Paludisphaera borealis: one gene and its partner. The protein of the gene in region 1 interacts with the protein of each later gene in a pairwise test. Links are inferred from orthologs where the notes say so. Each region holds a gene or a part of one and is shown in the gene's direction. Other genes may lie near its edges.

What was found.
Region 2: the proteins of dnaA (region 1) and dnaB interact in binary tests that used the Escherichia coli proteins (3 or more experiments, as listed by UniProt). The link is inferred for Paludisphaera borealis from one-to-one orthologs.

Annotation. Positions count from the first base shown.
Region 1 is NZ_CP019082.1:4,294,436-4,297,589, forward strand. Bases 89-2,925 are described here. They hold dnaA (chromosomal replication initiator protein DnaA), read left to right. Parts: upstream 89-671; coding sequence 672-2,180; downstream 2,181-2,925. Other genes in these bases: BSF38_RS16755 (DUF1003 domain-containing protein), read right to left, coding at 2,222-2,794. Also shown: BSF38_RS16745 (sigma-70 family RNA polymerase sigma factor), read right to left, coding at 1-27; BSF38_RS32115 (beta-galactosidase trimerization domain-containing protein), read left to right, coding at 3,034-3,154. UniProt on the Escherichia coli protein: Plays an essential in the initiation and regulation of chromosomal replication. Binds in an ATP-dependent fashion to the origin of replication (oriC) to initiate formation of the DNA replication initiation complex once per cell cycle.
Region 2 is NZ_CP019082.1:3,012,453-3,015,581, reverse strand. What follows is about bases 169-2,980. They hold dnaB (replicative DNA helicase), read left to right. Parts: upstream 169-760; coding sequence 761-2,200; downstream 2,201-2,980. Other genes in these bases: rplI (50S ribosomal protein L9), read left to right, coding at 169-469. In the rest of the region: more of rplI, read left to right, coding at 1-168; BSF38_RS11675 (hypothetical protein), read left to right, coding at 3,072-3,129. UniProt on the Escherichia coli protein: The main replicative DNA helicase, it participates in initiation and elongation during chromosome replication. Travels ahead of the DNA replisome, separating dsDNA into templates for DNA synthesis.

The DNA of each region.
Region 1 (3,154 bases):
AGCCTCCCCGCTCGGTTTGCCAGCCACGGGCCTTGCCTCCGCATGCCGATTGATCTCAATGTCCAGGTAGACTAACGGGCCCGGTCGACTATTCCGACTTTCTCCCGAAATCGCCGAATGCTAATGGCGGTTTGGTCGAGAAGCCCACGGCTGGGGGCGAGCCTGAGCGAGGGGTGTTACAAGCCCGAAGCGCAAGCGAGTGCATCCCTCTATGGCCCATCGGATGGGATGCACTCGCTTGCGCTTCGGGCTTGTAGCGGCCGGCCTGTGTGTAAGTTCTCGGCTTGAGTCATTCTGGGAAATCCGTAGGTCGTTGTACGTCTAATCGCTTTCTCCGCGCGGCTTTGCGCAAAGCGCCGCCGGCTCGCCGGACGATTTTGCTTGCTCGTTACAGCTTCTGGCGGCGCAATCCGCATAGCTCTCCCTATGGTTCGTTCCTTCGCCAATTTGCCCCGTCTATGTCTTTGACAGGGTCCCATGCAGGGCGCATATCTTCCTGGCTGATCGACGGAGCGTGTCGGCGGCCGAGGGATTGGGCTTCGGTCCGGAAGTCGGGTCGAGGTTGTCGGGAACGTCTTGCGGCAGGGGTGAGATCGATGTTGGGGCAAGCCGAGAAATCCAGGACGCGAGATCGAAAGTCGGCCCTCCCCGAGCGAGCGGTTTCTGACGCGTTGGAATCGGAGATCCGCGACGCTCTGATCGAGCGGGTCGGCGAGACGAAGTTCGGCCTCTGGTTCGGCGAGGGGGTTCGGCTGGGGGTCAGCGGCGACGGCGGGTCGGTGGATGTGCAGGTGCCCAACGCTTATTTCCGCGACTGGATCAAGGGGAACTTCGCCCGCAGCCTGGCCGAGTCCGTCAAGGCGGTCACTGGTCGGTCGCTGCCGCTGAACTTCTCGATCCAGGACGAGGCCCCGCCGTTCCGCGACGTCGAGATCGTCCCCGAGCGGTCGGAGCCGGGCGAGCCTCGGCCGGGCAACACGGTCGTCGTGCCGATCCCCGGCAAGCCCCGGCCTCGGGTCGGCTCGACCTCCCCGTCGTCGTCCCGGTTGCCCGTGCAAGGCTTCCCCAACCGGCTCGCGGCGATCGCCGCTCCCGGCTCCGCCCCGGCCGCTCCCGCCGCTCCGGCGCCCGGCCCCGGGACCGCTCGGGTGATGCGCCGGCTCGACGATTTCGTGGTCGGGCCGTCGACGCAGATGGCCTTCGCGGCGGCCCGCGAGATGGTCAAGACCGCCGGCCGGGCGTTCAACCCGCTGGTGATCCACGGCGGCGTCGGCCTGGGCAAGACCCACCTGCTGGAGGCCATCACCCAGGGACTGCGGCACGCTCATCCGGGTCTGAATATCATCCATGTGACGGCCGAGAGCTTCACCAACGGGTTCCTTGAAGCGATGCGGACGTCGTCGCTGGCGGGCTTCCGCAGCCGGCACCGTGGGGCGAGCGCCCTGGTCGTCGACGACGTCCACTTCCTGGCCGCCAAGCGGGCGACCCAGGACGAGTTCCTGCACACGTTCAACGCCCTGATCGAGCGTGGGGTTCCGATCGTCCTTTCGTCCGACCAGCATCCGCGGAAGATCGCCAAGCTGACCGACGAGCTGGCGACGCGGTTCCTCGGCGGCATGGTCATCAAGCTCGACGCCCCCGACCTCGAAACCCGCCGCGCCATCCTCAAGTCCAAGGCCGCGAGCCGGGGCGTGAACGTCCCGGCAGCGGTGATCGACTACATCGCCGAGCACGTCCGGACGAGCGTCCGCGAGCTGGAAGGGGCGCTCCACTGCGTGTTGGCCCAGGCGTCGCTGACGGGCAAGGCGGTCACGATGACCATCGCCCACGCCGCCCTCCGCGAGACCATCCGCAACACCTCCCAGGTCGTGGCCCTCCGCGATGTCGAGAAGGCCGTTTGCTCGTTCTTCCAGGTCGAGGGGGACGGCCTCAAGTCGGACAGCCGGGTCCGGACCCTCGCCTACCCCCGGATGGTCGCCATGTACCTGGCCCGCAAGCATACGGGCGTCTCCTACAGCGAGATCGGCCGCTTCTTCGGCGGTCGCAACCACTCCACCGTCATGTCGGCCGAGAAGAAGGTCGTCGGCTGGCTCAAGGACGACGCCAAGAACCCGCTCCTCCCCGGCTTCGAGAACGTCGTCGACATCCTCGCCGACCTCGAATCGACGCTCGGCAAGTGAACGGAAAAATAAGCTGTTGATGATGCGTTGTCGCGGCCGTCTCATTCGGGCGGCTCGGCGATCTCGACGGCGACTTTTTCCACGGCTCTCTCGACTGCCTCGGCGATCGGTTTTTCGATCTCGTTCTCGATCTGCTCGATGATCCGATCGTGCCGGGTCTCCTCCTCGAAACACGCTCCGCCGCTCCCGTTGACGTCCATGCCCGACCGCTCGCAGAGCCGCCGCAGCAGGTGAAGGATCTCGGTCGTCTCCTGTTCGGCCAGCATGTTGATTTGCAGGTCGAGGTGGTTGCGGCGCTCGCTGAGCTTCGCCTGGCGGTTCTGGCTGATCATCAGGATCGGCGCCGCGTAGGCCGACTGGAACGACAGCGCCAGGTTCAGGAGAATGAACGGATACGGATCCCAGTGCCTGGCCCAGGCCAGAATGTTGAGCACCACCCAGAGCCCGAGCAAGGCCGTCTGGATCAGGATGAAGGTCCAGCTCCCCACGGCCGCCGCGATCATGTCGGCCAGCCGCTCGCCCCGCGTCCGCACCTCGTGCGAAGCCCTTTCCATCTGAGCGACGACGGCCACGTTCTTCTGCGTCAGTTCCTCGATCGTGCGCGTCGGAATCATCAAACATCCTCAATATCAAAAACGGCCGAAGGATTCGGCTCGACTGGCGTTGGGGTTTCAAGATGAAGCACCTTTAATGCAGCAACTCCGGCGCCGAGCCGTCCGTTCGATCCTCGGCCGCCTGGCCCGGGCCGTCGCGGCCGAGTACAATCCGCGGGTCGGCAGGCCCCCGCTCGCCTGACGCCGGGGGCCGCCCCGACGGACCGAGGATTCACGACGCACCTTTGAGAGGCGACCCCATGACGATGCGCCCACGACGGCTCTCCGTCCCCTTGCTCCTCGCGCTGACGATGCTTGCGGCCTCGGGCGCGGGGACGGCCCTGGGCGACGACGTCCCCTGGTTCCGCCGGGCGCTGGTAG
Region 2 (3,129 bases), 1.3 Mb from region 1 along the record:
CCAGTTGAGCGTGCTCTTGACGCACGACGTCCCCCACGTCGGCCGTCCGGGAGAACTCGTCAAGGTCAAGCCCGGCTTCGCGCGGAACTACCTGCTGCCCCAGGGGCTGGCCACGTTCGCGACGCCCCACAACCTGCGGATCGTCGAGAAGCACCGCCAGCGGCTCCGCGAGCTTGAAGAGGCCCGCCGCGCCGACCTGCTCAACCTGGCCGCCCAGATCGCCCAGCGGTCGCTGACCATCGAAGCCAACGCCAACGAGGAAGGGCATCTCTACGGCTCGGTCAACGCCGACCAGATCGCCGCCACCCTCCACGGCGAAGGTTTCCCGATCACGACCGAGAACATTCGCATCGAAGGTCCGCTCAAGGATCTGGGCCTCTACAACATCAAGGTCCACCTGGGTCAGGACATCGACACCGAGGTCAAGCTCTGGGTTGTGCCGACGCACACCGACGAAGCCCCGGTCTGACCGACCCGCGGCTTTCGTTCGACGTCTCCGCGATCGATCCATCGAGGCGCCAGGGTTCCAGTCTCGGAACCCTGGCGCCTCGGATCGTTGACGGACGCGCCCCGCGTCGCCCCCCCCCCCGCAAAGTCGCGCCGTCCGACGCGACCCACTCCACGGCGGCCGATCGTTCCGATTTTCTGCGATGCCGAGGATCGGAGAAGCCGATACAATCGTACAGTCGGGTGGGCTCCGCACGACGCGTACGTCCTTCGCCCGAAACGATTCCTCGGCTTTTGTGGAGCGCTTTCGCTCATGTCGTCCGGACAGGGATACGGAAACGGAACACCCAGGGATGGCAACGGCGGTAACGGCTCGCACGGCAAGTCCGACGGGTCTGGCGGCTTGGGAGATCGTCTGCCGCCGCAGAACCTCGACGCCGAGCGCGGCGTGTTGGGCGCGATTTTGCTCGACAACGACGTGCTCCACGACGTGATCGCGATCCTGTCGATCGACGACTTCTATCGCGATGCGCATCAGGTCGTCTATCGCGCCGTCCGTGACATGTACGACGAGGGCAAGGCGGTCGACGCGGTGACGCTGGCCGACGAGCTGGTCCTTCGCGGTCAGTACAAGCAGATCGGCGGCGACGACCTGCTGGCCGAGATCGCCAACTGCGTCCCCCACGCCGCCAACGCCCGCTACCACGCCGACATCGTCCGCCAGAAGTCGGTCAGCCGGCAGTTGATCCAGACGTCGACCGACCTGATCCGCGACGGCTACTCGAACCTTTTCACGTCGCAGCAGCTCCTCGAAACGGCCGAGCAGAAGATCTTCGCCATCCGCGAAGACCAGATCAAGGGCGAGCTTCACGAGCTGAAGATCGTCCTCGAACAGGCCATGACGCGGATCTCGACGCGGGCGGAAGAGAAGCACCCGGTCTCCGGCGTCTCGTCGGGCTTCATCGACCTGGACGACGTGACCAACGGCTTCCATTCCGACCAGCTCATCATCCTGGCGGCCCGGCCTAGTATGGGTAAGACCGCGCTGGCGCTGAACATCTGCGACCACGCGGCGATCAACACGAAGGTCTCGACGCTCCTGGTCAGCCTCGAAATGGGCCGGCTCGAGATCGGCGAGCGGCTCCTCTGCGCCCGGTCGCGGGTCGACGGTCACAAGCTGCGGACCGGCCGCGGGCTCGACTATCGCGAGCTGAACAAGCTCGGCAAGGCGTTCGGCGAGATGCAGTCGTCGCCGATCTTCATCGACGACACGCCCGCTCGCAACATGCTCGAAATCATGGCCATGGCGCGGCGGCTGAAGCTCCGCCAGGACATCGGCCTGATCGTCATCGACTACATCCAGCTCATCGACGCCGAGGAGCAACGCGACAGCCGCCAGGAGCAGATCGCCAAGATCAGCCGACGCCTCAAGACCCTGGCCCGCGAATTGCGCATCCCGGTCATCGCGCTGTCTCAGCTCAACCGAGCCGTCGAGAACCGTGAAGACCGCCGCCCGCGCATGGCCGACCTTCGCGAGTCGGGCGCCATCGAGCAGGACGCCGACATCGTGCTGCTGCTCCACCGCCCCGAATACTACGACCCCAACGACCAGCCGGGCATCGCCGAGGTGATCGTCGCCAAGAACCGAAGCGGCCCCACCGGCACGGTCAAGATGACGTTCGTCAAGAACCTCACGCGGTTCGAGAACGTCGCCTCCATCGCCGAGCCGATCGACGAAGGCCGGCCGTTCTGAGCCGACGAAGTCGTCGTGCGCCGTGGCGTCCCGGAGCCTTGTCGTGGAGCAAATCCTCGACCGGCGTTCGGTCGCCCTTCGGCGGCCAGGAGTCGTCGCGATCGAGCCGTTTCGGGCGGAGCAGTGGCTCCTCAAAGACGTAAAAGGTGCGCGCCGCGCGGAACCGCGTGAACGGCACCGCGGCCGAGGTCGCCCACTCGCACGAGGCTTTCGGGGACGGCCTGGATCGCTTCGTAAGCCCTCGATCGAGGCTGCCAGGTAGGCGAATTCGTCGCTGCCCCCCCGATCAATCGCCGGCGGGTCACAGACGACGTGGCCGCTGGACATGAACGCGATCGGATCGAAGAACAGCACCCAAAGAGTCGTCACCGTCGCGACGAACAGTCCCCGCGCGGCCAACGGCCGATCGGCCGGCACATCGCCGATCGCACGGCGTCCCACTTCGAGATCCGAACCGCTCTCGACACCAGGCTGGTCTTCGCTCGGCCGCGCCGGCTCCAACCGCGCGGCTCTCTCGCTCACGCCACACCGAGCCACCTCCTCTTCCATCCTCGGGCAGGGCGAGAGCCGCGTGACGCGCGATCCGCTCGCGGGACCGCAGAGAGGCGATCGATCGGGTCTGGGGGGGGGACGTTGCGGGCATGCATCGGTCTGCCGTCGTCGTGTGTGGGAGACTCAACGAAATGATTCGTTTGAGCATCATCGCGTTGATCTTCATGAATCAACGCAGACGGCGATGTTTCAGGCGGTATGTTGGGCCTCTGTGTGCTGGGCACCAAGCACGCTCCTGGCTCTTCCAGTAACTAAGTCTCAAAGAAAAGAAGGTGAATGGATGATCAAATCATTGATTTGTGCCGTTCGAGTTCAATCGGTGAAGGTGCTCTTGGCTGCGAGCCTCGTCGCCGGCACGTCGCTGCTTTCCGGGACCG